DNA from 3 places in the Enterobacter sp. C4G1 genome. Region 2 is predicted to be linked to each of the others. Evidence: predicted binding sites of a transcription regulator. Region 2 holds the regulator's gene; each other region holds the start of a gene.
What was found. Region 2 encodes LexA, which represses DNA repair genes until DNA is damaged. Its sites were predicted from a motif close to TNCTGTATGTACATACAGNA; they were not measured.
Positions count from the first base shown of each region.

Region 1 (4,901 bases), on a different contig from region 2:
GTAAACCGCCGATCACCGCATTGGGACCAGCCCACATGATTTTCGGTTCAACGCCGAGCTGCACGTAACTGAAAATACCGATAGCGCTGACCGCCATCCCGGCAATAATGGCTTTTGCCATCATTGTACGGCCGGTTATCCACATATCGCGAAATGCTGAAGTGAAGCAGATCTGCGCACGTTCTATCAGTAAGCCAAACCCAACGCCGAACAGCATTGCCAGGCCCAGTTTCGGCTGGTTAAGGGCGGTGCATAATGCCCAGGCCAGCATGGCGAAAAAGACCAGCATCCCGAGTCGAAATCGACGGCGCGCCTGAGCGGGTTTTTGAGTCAGTGGCGAGGCGGCGCTGACTTTGGTCATTTTCACTGGAATGCGGAAGAAGGGCAGTAGCGTAAAGCGCGCGCCAAAGTAAGAGCCAATGGCCGTTGCCACGGCAAAGAACCAGGCATGAAGTGAAAACTGAGGAATACCGGTAAAGAAGGCTGCCAGGTTGCAGCCCATCGCCAGGCGGGCGCCAAAGCCTGCGATAATACCGCCCGCGACGGCCTGCATAATGCGGATCCGGCTTTTTGGCATTCGTAGCTTCACGTTGTTTGCCCACAGCGCGGCAGCAAAACAGCCCCCAAACATGCCGATAATCATCATCCCGTCGATACGGGTCAGGGGCGTACCGTCCAGATGAATCAGTTTAAAATAGCCCCACTCTTCGGTATGCACGCCCGCAAGCTGTAATAATTGCCCACCCCAACGGGTAAACTCACCCGTTACCGCCCAGAAGGTGCCGGTGATCCCGAAATAGTAGGTAGAAAGAATGCCCGCGGCGATAACCGCCGGAACCGGAGACCAGAACTTAACCAGGTAAGTCTGTTTGAAATGATGCCATGTCATGACTATGCCTCTGAACTCAGAAGGTGTATGTGGATTTAACGGGCTGGAATATAGAGCTTTTGCTCTTTCTCAAAAACCTCTCCAGACCTTTTATCCAAAATACCTGCCTTTTTAATGACCTCAATCATCAAAAATTCATGCTCTGATACGAAAGCGACATTCAAAAATTAAATGGCAAGCCTGGTACACTCTTTCCCTCGCTCAAGACGCTCTGATAATGAATGCTGTTCGTGAAACTATGCAGGTAACCGTCTTTGATATCTGAGGATTTCATTTTTGCAATATTATTTCGGCGCTGGCCGGTAGGCTGATTGCCAACGGATTGGACAGAAAACAGAGGACACTCATTTACGATGTTGCCGTTTTGCACTTTATACAAGAAATTTCCGGCGGGCGGAAAGTAACAGTTTACAGGCAGGCATATTATCAATTGACTGCCTGCTGGTATTGAAGACCATCAAGTGAAGACTAAGCTTCAAGCCACATATCAGCTTCTTCAAACATCTCCTGCACGACCCTGCTTATCTGTTCCTTTTCATGCTTGCTCGCATCAGTGTTGATCGCTGGCAGCGTCATCATTGGTTTAACGCGAACTTCTGCATCCGGGAAAACGCGGCAAATCCTCTTTGTTAACTCATCCAGAATGATGTTTTTTGCATCTGGCAGGCCTTCGAAATTGCGTTTGTCGTAAACGAGTTCTACGAACATAACCTTTCCTTAGAATGTGAAATAGTCTTGGCTTGATCTGTGGCCCTAAAAATACTACTGTGCATGCATACAGTCAATAAGTGATTGAGGATACAACTCATGCCACGTCCATACGAGATAAGGGCTGCATTCGTTGAGGCCATACAACTAAATCCAAAGGCTATCGCTGTCTCATACGGCGGGATTTCCCCATCTGAACTGAAGCACATGCGACAGCTTGAGGAAGAGAATCTCAGGCTGAAGAAGCTGGTTGCCGATCTGAGCCTCGACAAGGCCATGCTGCAGGATGTGCTGGCAAAAAAGAACTGACGCTGGCGCGACTGCGCGAATGGGTCCGGGATCTGCAGGCACGCTACGGAGCCAGCGAAAGACAAATATGCTTTATCCTGCGGGTCAGCAACAGCTCGTTCAGGTATCTTTCTGTGGCGTAAGACGACAGTGCGCTACGCCTGCGTATCAGGAGATCAGCGAAACCCGGGTCCACCATGGCTACCGCAGAGTTCACGTCATGCTCAGGTGTGAAGGCTGGCGGGATAACCATAAACGTATCTATCGACTCTACAGCGAGCAGGGTCTGTCCCTGCGTCTCAAACGTCCACGTCGTAACAAATCGGCACAGCGCCGACAACCCAAGCCTCAGGGGTTGTATCCGAATCATATCTGGGGCATGGACTTTGTCTCCGACGCATTATTTGACGGGCGTCGGTTACGCCTGCTGACGGTAATTGATCTCTACACGCGTGAATGTCTGGGGATCTGCGTGGGCCAGAATCTGCGCTCAACGGAAGTTGCGGAGATGCTGAACAGTATTGCGTTCAGACGTCCTTTACCACAGTTGCTGAAAACCGATAACGGCTCTGAATTTGCAGGAAAAATGCTGGACAAGTGGGTGTATGAACGAGGGATCCGTATAGACTTCTCACGCCCGGGAACCCCAACGGACAATGCGACGGTGGAGTCGTTCAACGGCAGGCTGCGGCAGGGATGCCTGAATGAAAACTGGTTCATGTCGCTGGAAGATGCCCGGTGCAAAATCGAGGCCTGGCGCATAAACTATAACCAGAGACGCCCCCATTCTGCACTGGGCTGGTCTTAAAGGAATGTGGCCTGCCTACATAATTATCATTTGTTCGACAGTGCCTTTATTATTGCTGATAATTCAAACGGTTAGCCAGAATTGAATAATCAGAATCAATCTATGATTGAAAATCACTCTAATAATCTACGTTCTCGAATTAAGAAACCACTCACTAATAGGTATAAAGTTTTTATGGATATTTGCCGATAGCTCTTTTAGTAGATATACATAAGGAAAATAATTGCATGTTATGGATTTGCCGTATTTCAATGAAAGTGAAGTTGTTTATAGCATTAATGCCGCTTCTGTTGGCTATGTTCTGGCTTGCAGGTTCAGGTATGATCAGTCGCATCAATATTGAACAGCAGATGAATACCATTGGTGAACTCACCATACTGGCACGCAGCGCTGGCGACGTTGTCCATCAACTCCAGCGAGAGCGTGGAATGAGTGCTGGCTTTATTGGTTCCCGCGGGCAAAGTTTTCGTGAAGAGTTAGCAGCACAGCAGAAATTAACCGATGATGCGCTGTATAAGTTAAATCAGACGCTCGCCTCTACGAATAAAGATTTACTCAAAAATGAAATTTTCGCGACGCTGAATGTTTTCAAGGACAATATTCAGCATCTTAAATCAACCCGTAATTCAATTAACAAATTAAATATTGATTCCCCGCAATCCAGCAAATTCTATACTCAGACTATTTCTGGAATGCTGAACTTTGTTGGTGGAATGATCCATTTGAGCACATCTGGATCGATGGCTAATGAACTTGCAGCATATTATAGTCTTCTGAATTTAAAGGAACAGGCGGGAGTGGAGAGAGCCCTGCTGTCTAATATCTTCTCCACCAATAGCTTTGGCGACGGTCAGTTTCGCATGTTCAGTGACGTAGTGGGCAAGCAGGACGCATGGTTAACTGCGGCGCGGCGCTTTAGCAGCCCGTCGCAGGCTTCAGAGTTAGACAACGCGCTGAAGTCAGTTGATGCCGTTCGTGCACTTGAACTGCGGGAAGTGGCTTTTGATAAAGCAGACCGGGGAGGATTTAGTGTCAACCCTGGGGACTGGTTTAAAGCTCAGACCCAGCGTATTGAGATACTACGCACATTAGAGAATCACGCAGCGGACGCTCTGCAGAGCCATGCTGAATCCCTGGCACACGACGCCCGCGTTGACTGGCAATCCTTTATTGCAATAAGCCTGATTGCAATGCTTATTGCAATCATGTTTGCGGTGACGGTGGCGCGCAGCATCCAGCAGCAACTGACCGGGACGTTAAAATCCATCGCCGAAATGGATGGCGACCTGACCCGTCGTCTGGAAGTGCCGGGCAGTGATGAACTGTCTGCATTGAACTTCGCGTATAATCAGTCGATTGAGAACATCCAACGCATCGTGCAGGAAATCAAATCTGGTGCAGTGATACTCCGAGGCGCGAGTAGCGATATTGCCGCCGGGAACCAGGATCTTGCTCAACGTACGGATGAACAGGCTGCTTCGATTGTTGAAACGGCTGCCAGCATGGAGCAGATTTCAAGTAATATCACTCAGACTGCTGGTAACGCACGTGAAGCTGAGCGCCTGACGCAGGAGATGGAACGGGATGTTCAGGAAGCAAATCGTGTCTCAAACGAGGCCAGTCAGAGTATGGTTGCGATTCGCTCCTCAAGCGAGCAGATTGCTCAGATCGTGACGTCGATTGACGAGATTGCATTTCAGACGAACCTTCTGGCGCTGAATGCCGCCGTCGAAGCAGCACGTGCAGGTGAACTGGGCAAGGGTTTTGCGGTGGTAGCGATGGAAGTGCGTAATTTATCACAGCGCTGCGCCAGAGAGGCTAATCTAATCCGCGAGCTGGTCAATCAGAATATGGATAAGATCGGTGAAGGTGTTACATGGGTAACTGCTTCAGCAACTGCTCTCAAAGCCGCGGCGGATAATACCGGGCGTATGAGGCAATACGTCGGTGATATCGCGCATGCTGCTATGGAACAATCACTGGGGGTCTCTCAGGTACACCAGGCACTTAACCAGTTAGAGCAGGTCACCCAGCAAAATGCAGCCCTGGTGTCCCAGGCTGCCGCCGCAAGTCAGATGCTGGATGGTCAATCGGAAGTCATGTCCAGACTGGTTGACCGATTTATTGCCTGACAGTGATTTTACTGTGGTGGACTAACCCAACCCCGGTAGACGATCCTGCCCTATAGTTTGAGCATAGGAGGAGCGT
Region 1 covers NZ_JBQVVV010000002.1:885,681-890,581, reverse strand. The annotation lists gene yedE (selenium metabolism membrane protein YedE/FdhT) at 1-889, opposite strand, end outside; gene ACT9TW_RS18190 (DinI-like family protein) at 1,358-1,597, opposite strand; partial or broken gene ACT9TW_RS18185 (IS3 family transposase) at 1,772-2,687, shown strand; gene ACT9TW_RS18180 (methyl-accepting chemotaxis protein) at 2,921-4,825, shown strand.
Region 1: a site for LexA is predicted at 1,653-1,672, ahead of ACT9TW_RS18190 (DinI-like family protein). Genes of this name have one in related genera too.

Region 2 (4,901 bases):
TCCTGACGAGAAATACGACGATGCTGGGTAATAATGGCGGCCATCAGCGAAGGCAGCATCAGCATATGCGCGATGTTGTTACGATAGTAAGTCATCAGCACCGCCTGCTCGCGCGGCAGAATGATGATGTCGCCAATCGTATCTTTCTCAACTTCGAACTTATTCATCTGCAAGGCATGATCGATAAGCTCGCTGGCGGTAGCGGCAGGCGCCGTCGAGTCCACTGAGTACGGAACATTACGCATAATGTCCAGATAGCAATCGAGCTGCTCGGTAAGCTGTTCACGGGTCAGTGAACGCTGACGCGATGCCAGCAGCGCAGTACAGCACAGGTTCATGGCGTTGGCCGCACCTGCGTTGTTAATACGCACCATCAGCTCAGCGGCAATGCCGTTCACCGTTGGCGTCAGCCAGGCAGGGCGTATCGCTTCGATAGGGTCGATAGACTCGCGCCATTCCGGGACATGGTGGTTAAGGTAGTTCATCAGCGGCATTGGCTCGCCGAAGTTCACGTAGCCCTGACCCAGATTACGCAGCTTGCTCAGACCACGCAGCATCTGTGGCAGGCTCTCTTTCTCTTTGGTCGCACCGCGCAGCTCTTTGGCGTACGTTCCCACTTCCATAACGTGCTCGTAGCCGATGTAAATCGGTACCAGCGTAATTGGGCGGGTACCGCCGCGCAACATGGCCTGGATAGTCATCGACAGCGTGCCGGTTTTCGGATCAAGCAGGCGGCCAGTACGGGAACGCCCGCCTTCTACGAAATACTCAACGGAATAACCGCGGCTGAACAGCTCGCCCAGATATTCGCGGAATACGGTGGAATAGAGCTTGTTACCTTTGAAGGTACGACGAATAAAGAAGGCACCAAGGCGGCGGAAAATCGGACCTGCTGGCCAGAAGTTCAGGTTAATACCGGCCGCGATGTGCGGTGGCACTAGGCCCTGATGATAAAGCACGTAGGAAAGCAGCAGGTAGTCCATGTGGCTGCGGTGGCAGGGCACATAGACAATTTCGTGGCCGTCATGTGCCAGCTGGCGCACGCGCTCGGCGTTGTGAACGTTGATCCCCTGATAGAGGCGGTTCCACGTAAAGCTCAGAATACGATCGGACAGGCGAATCATCTCGTAGGAGAAGTTCGCAGCGATCTCTTCCATCAATGCGATGGCGTTCTGCTGTGCTTTCTCATGCGAAATCTTCTTGCTGCGCGCTTCGTCTTCCACGGCGCGGGCAATGGCTTTAGACGCCAGCAATTTATTGAACAGGTCCTGACGCGCCGGGAGGCGCGGCCCTACGGCTGCAAGACGCTGGCGCGCAAAGTGCATACGTGCCACGCGAGCCAGTTTTTGCGCGATGATTTTATCCGTACCGTGTTCATCTGCCATGCGGCGCAGCGACACAGAAGGAGAGAAACGCACGAAGCTATCGCGACCAAGCCAGGACACCGCGAAGAATTTCTGGATACCGTTGAGCATCCGCAGCGGTGGGTTTTCTTCCCCTTTTTCGCGACCTGGGCGACGACCAAACATCACCGATACCGGCACCATCTGCACATCCAAATCAGGATTGCTGCGGTGTAGATCGAGGTAGTCGTGGAACAGCTTGATGGACTCTTCTTTTGGCGTGTAATAGGTAAACACACGCGGCCCGCCGTGAATGAACACGTAGCGCGGCAGCAGAGTACCGTCGATCTCCAGTGGTTCAAGCGGATCGGGTAAATCATGCGCCAGACACTGGGCGCGGAGCGTGAGCAAGTCTGCCTTCGAGTTGTAAGGCAAAACATACATTATAGGGCGAGAGGTATCGAGCCCTAATTCCAGCGCGGGTTCTGCTGGGATAGACTTGCTTTTTACCAGAACGGTTAATGGTAAATTAAGTAATTTGTAGTAAATTCGTGGCCAGCCAGACATAAACGATGTAAAGCCTCTGGTTAATAATGCAATTGCGGCGCAAGGATAACAGAAAGCGCGCAAAATTTCTGTTGTTACCCGTCATACTTCGGGCGGCAGTAAACGCACTGCGTCTATAGTTACTGACGCTATTTCTAATAAAAGGTTCTTTTAATGGCCAATAATACCACTGGGTTAACCCGAATCATCAAAGCTGCCGGCTATTCATGGAAAGGTTTCCGTGCCGCGTGGATCAATGAAGCCGCTTTTCGTCAGGAAGGCGTTGCCGCTATCGTGGCGGTAATCATTGCCTGTTTCCTCGATGTTGATGCCATAACGCGCGTTCTTCTTATTGGTTCTGTGCTTCTGGTGATGATAGTGGAAATTCTCAATAGCGCTATTGAGGCGGTAGTTGATCGTATTGGCTCTGATTTCCATGAGCTCTCTGGTCGTGCAAAAGATATGGGGTCTGCCGCCGTGTTGCTGGCGATTATTACTGCGGTGATCACCTGGGTCACGCTGCTTTGGTCGCATTTCCGATGAGCCTCGAGGAATAATTAAGTCCCTGGTTTTTTGTGCAGTTTTTGGTTCCAAAATCACCTTTGACTGTATATACTCACAGCATAACTGTATATACACCCAGGGGGCGGAATGAAAGCGTTAACGACCAGGCAGCAAGAGGTGTTTGATCTCATCCGGGATCATATCAGCCAGACGGGAATGCCACCTACGCGTGCGGAAATCGCGCAGCGCCTGGGTTTCCGTTCTCCAAATGCTGCCGAGGAACACCTTAAAGCTCTGGCGCGTAAAGGCGTAATTGAGATTGTTTCTGGTGCTTCACGCGGCATCCGTCTGCTGGTAGAAGAAGAGACGGGCATTCCGCTGGTTGGCCGTGTCGCGGCAGGTGAGCCTTTGCTCGCACAGCAGCATATTGAAGGTCACTATCAGGTCGATCCTGGCATGTTCAAACCGAGCGCGGATTTTCTGCTGCGCGTCAGCGGCATGTCCATGAAAGACATCGGTATTCTCGATGGCGATCTGCTGGCGGTTCATAAGACTCAGGATGTGCGCAACGGTCAGGTGGTGGTGGCGCGTATTGATGACGAAGTTACCGTTAAGCGCCTGAAAAAACAGGGCAATACTGTGCAACTGCTGCCGGAAAACAGCGAATTCTCCCCAATCGTGGTGGATCTTCGCGAACATAACTTCTCCATTGAAGGTCTGGCGGTTGGCGTCATCCGCAACGGAGAATGGCTGTAATCTCCCCCTGACAGGCTACGGAGCCTCCGTAGCCTGATTCATTTCCCACTCCCGGTATTTTTCATGTCACTGCTGACTGCTTCCGATAAGGCATTGTGGCGTCTTGCACTGCCGATGATTTTTTCCAATATCACCGTTCCGCTGTTGGGGCTGGTCGATACGGCGGTTATTGGTCATCTGGATTCACCGGTGTATCTGGGTGGCGTGGCGATTGGCGCAACGGCAACCAGCTTCCTCTTTATGCTGTTGCTTTTTTTACGCATGAGCACCACCGGGCTGACGGCACAGGCGTTTGGCGCAAAAGATCCCCTGCGTCTGGCACGTGCGCTGGTACAGCCGTTAATTCTGGCGCTGGGTGCGGGTGTACTTATCGTTCTGCTGCGTACACCACTGATTGAGCTGGCATTACACATTGTAGGTGGCAGTGAAGCGGTGTTGGAGCAGGCACGGCGTTTCCTTGATATTCGCTGGCTAAGCGCACCGGCATCTCTGGCGAATCTGGTTCTGCTGGGCTGGTTACTGGGCGTTCAGTATGCCCGCGCTCCCGTTATCCTGCTGGTTGTCGGGAACGTCCTGAACATAGTGCTCGACCTCTGGCTGGTTATGGGGTTGCACATGAATGTGCAGGGCGCGGCGCTGGCAACAGCTATTGCCGAGTACGGCACGCTGATTATCGGGCTGTGGATGGTCTGGCGTGTGCTGGTGATGCGGGGCATAACACCTGCGCTGCTAAAGGCCGCCTGGCGCGGCAATATCCGCAAGCTGCTGGCGCTTAACCGCGACATCATGCTGCGCTCGCTGTTATTGCAACTGTGCTTTGGTGCACTGACGGTCTTTGGCGCGCGGCTTGGCCCGGAAATCGTTGCTGTCAACGCGGTGCTGATGACGCTGCTGACCTTTACCGCCTATGCCCTCGATGGCTTTGCCTACGCGGTAGAAGCCCATTCCGGGCAAGCGTATGGCGCGCGCGAAAGCGGGCAATTACATGATGTCTGGCGTGCTGCATGTCGTCAGGCTGGGCTGGTGGCGCTGGCATTTGCACTCATCTACACCTGCTTTGGTGAGTATATTGTTGCGCTGCTCACGTCATTACCTGCACTGCGTGAGCTGGCAAGCCACTACATCATCTGGCAGGTGATCTTACCGGTTGTGGGCGTCTGGTGTTATTTACTCGACGGGATGTTCATTGGCGCAACGCGTGGCGCGGAAATGCGTAACAGCATGGCGGTCGCGGCGGGTGGGTTTGGTTTAACGCTGCTCACGGTGCCGTATCTGGGGAATCATGGGTTATGGCTGGCCCTCGCGGTCTTTCTTCTTCTGCGTGGCCTCTCGCTGGCGTTTATCTGGCGTCGTCACTGGAAAAATAATACCTGGCTTTCATCCCGTCACGATCTCTCATGATGGTAAAAGATTCTGAATAAATTCCTGAGTGCCAGATGCTCAACTAAAATTATTATCACGTCCAGCATGAAATGAAGGTTTCGGGCGGCCCTTTCACTCTTTAACGATGAGGACCTGATGATGAATAAAGACGAAATCAGCGGCAACTGGAAACAGTTCAAAGGTAAAGCGAAAGAGCAATGGGGTAAGCTGACAGATGACGATATGACGGTCATCGAAGGAAAGCGCGATCAGCTTGTCGGTAAAATTCAGGAACGCTATGGCTACGCCAAAGATCAGGCGGAGAAAGAAGTCGGCGACTGGGAAAAGCGTAACGACTATCGCTGGTAGACCGGTAATACCTGCAAGTAC
Region 2 covers NZ_JBQVVV010000001.1:1,394,517-1,399,417, forward strand. The annotation lists gene plsB (glycerol-3-phosphate 1-O-acyltransferase PlsB) at 1-1,910, opposite strand, end outside; gene ACT9TW_RS06665 (diacylglycerol kinase) at 2,064-2,432, shown strand; gene lexA (transcriptional repressor LexA) at 2,541-3,149, shown strand; gene dinF (MATE family efflux transporter DinF) at 3,213-4,550, shown strand; gene ACT9TW_RS06680 (CsbD family protein) at 4,671-4,880, shown strand.

Region 3 (4,901 bases), on a different contig from region 2:
AGCCAATCTATACCCCACGCATAAACCGCTGCAAAGGGGCCAGCCGCTGTCCATGACCACCGGGTTTAAAGGTGGATTATCCAGCCGTACCGGTTTTGTGATTGCCAGCGAAAATGAGCTGCCAGATACACAGAAAGATTATCTTGAACGTGTGGCAAAACCTTATTTTTCTGGTGTGGTGACCTGGCTTGAAAATATCAGAATTGGCATGGAAGGCGGGGAGATGTATTCCCTGATAGAGTCTATTTTGCCAAAAGAGAAATATGGCTGGCATCTGAACCCCGGGCATCTCAGCGCCGATGAAGAGTGGATGTCATCGCCCATTTATAAACATTCGACGCAAACCCTGAAAAGCGGGATGATTTTGCAGATTGATATTATTCCGTCAGTGCCGGGTTATACCGGCGCCAGCGCCGAGGAGAGCGTTGCGCTGGCGGATTTCGCGCTCCAGGCCGAGATCAAACACGCTTACCCTGAGCTATGGGCCAGAATTGAAACCCGTAAACGTTATCTCAACGACGTACTTAAGATTGCGCTGAGCGCGGATGTGATCCCGCTTTCCAGTGCCGTTGCTTATTTGCGGCCTTTCTTCCTGGCGAAGGATAAAGCGTTTACCTGCTAAACAATTTCCGGAGAACTTATTGAAGGAGCATGGTTATTTTTACTTTTGTCGACCATGCTCTTTGTACTTACACCATTAAGCGCCGTAAATGCCGTCAGCGTCATCTTACTCACTCGTGCCCAGGATACGTTAATGCGTCATTTTATTGTTCCTGCTGCTGCCGCTCTGGCCCTGTTTATCATGGGTATTTTTATTCTGAATACCCAGCTCTGGTATTCCGCACGGGCCGACAGCATGACGGGGGCGAAGTATGTCGTAAAGAATATGAATACGATCCTGGGTGAAGCTCAGCGCGCCACCCGGACGTCGATGAATGTCGCCGGAGCAGGCTGTGATGAGGAAGGGCAATACCGGCTTGGCACTGAGGCGGCGCTACAACCTCATCTCAGGACTATTTTCATTCTCACGCATGGGCAAATAGTGTGTTCATCCCTGCCGGATAACCGTGTGCTGTTGGTTAACGTGATGAGATTACCTGATTTGCCATTGATGCTGCTGCCAGCAAAAGAGACGGTAAATGGTTTGCCTGTGCTGCTGTATCAGACGGTATTTGATGGCAGCCGTATTGGGATCACAGTCAGCGATCGCCATATCCGCGACGCCCTGGGTATTTCGATAAAAGACGTCAGTTATCGGTTAAGGGTTGGTGACACCGTGCTGGGCCTGTCTGGTGATGCCGCGCCGGTAAACAATAAAGGCAAGCATGTCGGGCGGCTTGAAGCCAAAGATTATCCCTACAGTATTGAGTATAACTATCCTCCGTTATTCAGCGTGCAGAGGCTGATAAGTCAGGGTGCAGGCATCCTGTTTTTTTTACTGCTGGTAGCCTGTCTCGGTGCTTACGCGCTGTATAAATATCTGAATAAAAGTACGCCGCCTGAGGAGTCGCTACAGCGCGCCATCGCAAAGGGGGAAATTATCCCGTTTTATCAGCCCGTTGTTAATGGCCGTGAGGGCACCCTGCGGGGCGTGGAGGTACTGGCGAGATGGAAACACCCGAAAGCGGGCTATATTTCCCCGGCCTCGTTTATCCCGCTTGCTGAAAAATCCGGCCTGATTGTACCGTTGACGCGCAGCCTGATGGCGCAGGTGGTGATACAGATGAATGCTATTTCCAGCAAGCTGCCGGAAGGTTTTCATGTGGGGATTAACTTCAGTGCATCTCATATTGCCATGCCCACCTTTATGGATGAGTGCCTGAACTACAAAAGCCGCTTTGAGCGCAAAGATTTGAACCTGGTGATTGAAGTCACGGAGCGTGAACCGCTGGATATTGACGAACACCTGGTTCATACCCTGAATGCGCTGCACGAAAATGGTTTTGCCATCGCGCTGGATGACTTCGGAACCGGGTATTCAGGGCTCTCTTACCTGCACGATCTGCATATCGATTACATCAAGATTGACCATAGCTTTGTCAGCCGGGTCAATGAGCATGAGGAATCCACCCGGATCCTGGATTGTGTGCTGGATCTGGCGCGTAAACTCTCGATAAGTATTGTCGCCGAAGGTGTGGAAACCAAAGCGCAGCTTGATTACCTCAACCGGAATAATATCGTCTTCCAGCAGGGGTATTACTTCTTTAAGCCTGTTCCGTTTACGGAGCTGATACAAATTTTGCTGTCGAAGCCTAAAGTGAAAGTCATGGTGGAGTAACCGACCGGATGAGGTGCAGGATTAAATCCCTTCACACATCAACGTGTTTGCGCGATCGCCCGGAAAGTGCCTTGATCCTTACCCATAATACGTAATACTGTATGCATATACAGTACATGGCAGGAAAGGCAATGATGAGCACTCTCTTTTCGTATTATCCCCGGCAGGACATGGAGTTACCGCTGTTTCTGGAGCGTGTTGCCTGTGGTTTTCCAAGCCCTGCGCAGGATTACGTTGAAGACCGTATCGACCTGAACAAGCTGGCGGTAAAACACCCCAGTGCAACGTATTTCGTGAAAGTCAGCGGGGATTCCATGATCGGGGCCGGGATCGGCGATGGCGATCTGCTGGTGGTCGATCGTTCGTTAACGGCGGGACATGGCGACATTGTTGTGGCGGCGGTGGACGGGGAGTTTACGGTAAAAGAGCTACAAACCCGGCCGGTCTTAAGATTGCTTCCCCACAATGCTCGCTATCAGCCTATTACGTTTCACTCCGAAGAGGAGCTGCAAATCTTCGGTGTGGTGACGCATACGCTTAAAACACATCAACATTCTGGTGGAGTAAAAAGCCATCGCGTGGGTGGCCCGGAAATGCATAACCATGTTCGCACTGGTTGATGTCAACAGCTTCTACGCGTCCTGCGAGACGGTTTTTCGTCCCGACCTTCAGGGAAAGCCCATTGTGGTGGTGTCCAATAACGATGGCTGCATTATTTCGCTTTCACGCGAGGCAAAGCAGCTGGGGATAAAAATGGGTGAACCATACTTTAAGTTCAAGGAGAAACGCTATCCGTCGCGGGTCTACGTGTTTAGCTCGAATTACGCGCTGTATGCCGATCTCAGCAGCCGCGTGATGCAGACGTTGACCGATCTTTCCCCGGCGATAGAGATCTATTCCATTGATGAGGCGTTCGTGAATGTCTCGGGCATCGACAGCTGTATGCCACTGGATATTTTCGGGCACCAGATGCGCAACCAGGTACTGAAAAATACCGGGCTGACGGTAGGCGTAGGGATTGCGCAGACGAAGACGCTGGCGAAGCTTGCGAACTATGCAGCGAAGAAATGGCGCAGCACGGGCGGTGTTGTTGATTTGTCAGACCACGATCGTCAGCGCAAACTGCTGGCCGCAGTGCCGGTGGAAGAGGTATGGGGGGTTGGGCGGCGGATCACCAAAAAGCTAAATGCGATGGGCATTACCACGGCGCTTGAGCTGGCCGACAGCTCTTCGTGGGTAATAAGGAAACATTTCAACGTGGTTCTGGATCGCACGGTTCGTGAACTTCGCGGTGAGCGTTGCCTTAACCTGGAAGAATTTACTCCCACAAAGCAACAAATCATCTGTAGCCGCTCTTTTGGGCACCGCATTACGCAATATGTTGAGATGCATCAGGCGATTTGCGCTTACGCCGAACGCGCAGCGGAAAAACTGCGTGGCGAGCGCCAGTATTGCCGCTTCATCAGCGTATTTCTGCGGACCAGCCCTCATGCGGATAATGAGGTGTATTACGGCAATCAGGCGTCTGTCACCCTGTTGACGCCGAGCAACGACTCACGCGATATCATCCGCGCTGCCACGCAAGCGTTAGAGCGGATATGGCTCGATGGGTATCGCTATATGAAAGCGGGGGTGATGCTGGCAGACTTTTTCAGTAGCGGGGTCGCACAGCTAAATTTGTTCGATGACAACCGCCCGCGAGCCAATAGCATGGCGTTGATGGAGGCGATAGACAGGCTTAATCATTCCGGGAAAGGGAAAGTCTGGTTTGCCGGGCAGGGGATCGAGAAAGCCTGGTCGATGAAGCGTGAGATGCTGTCCCCGTCTTATACGACAAAGTATGCGGATTTGCCGGTGGCACGGTAGGGGGAGAATGCCCGTAATTCATTTTAACTCATACTTTTATATCATGCCGTTTTGCACGGATGTGGTTATTTTTATTATGTGCCACTCTCTTTCTGAGGTCATACATGGATATTTCAGCGCATCCGAAACAGTTTAAGGTTAGTGACTTCTCAACCGTTAATTTGACGTCAGGTGTGGGGCGAAAACTGTCTCATAACGACCTGGAGAACAGTTGTGCTATTCCCGTCGGGAGTGTGAATAAAAACAGTGGGATATTTATATTTAGCCTGACGTGTCCGTTCTCGGAAAAAACTTTTATTACTCAGGTTGTTCCAATGCTAAGGTCAGGGAAAAGTATGGTGATGGCCAATTTTATCCGTAATGATTACGATTTAAATATTTGGATCAGACTGGCAAAAATAAAAGCAGCCTACAGGATGTCAGTAGTATCAGCACTTTATAAGTATGAGTTTGATGGCCGTATTAGCACTGAGTTTGATGGTCAACGGAAAAACTATAATGATATCCAGGAAATGCTGGACAAGATATTATCGAATGTGCCAATAGATAAAGTAAATACCAGTTATACCCCAGAGCGTGCGGCAATATCTTCACTGGTGACAACGGCAGGCCTTAATCAGTTATATGGTGTGACTGCAACACCCTATATGGGGAATGTAAAGTGAGGATGCCATCATGAACATGAACCGCCGATGCTTTTTACTATCATCGTTCTCCTGTCTGTTTCTGACGTTATATCCACGGTTGTCCTTCGCCG
Region 3 covers NZ_JBQVVV010000002.1:337,159-342,059, forward strand. The annotation lists gene ACT9TW_RS15465 (M24 family metallopeptidase) at 1-622, shown strand, start outside; gene ACT9TW_RS15470 (EAL domain-containing protein) at 755-2,278, shown strand; gene umuD (translesion error-prone DNA polymerase V autoproteolytic subunit) at 2,413-2,898, shown strand; gene umuC (translesion error-prone DNA polymerase V subunit UmuC) at 2,882-4,144, shown strand; gene ACT9TW_RS15485 (hypothetical protein) at 4,249-4,809, shown strand; gene ACT9TW_RS15490 (hypothetical protein) at 4,820-4,901, shown strand, end outside.
Region 3: a site for LexA is predicted at 2,374-2,393, ahead of umuD (translesion error-prone DNA polymerase V autoproteolytic subunit). Genes of this name have one in related genera too.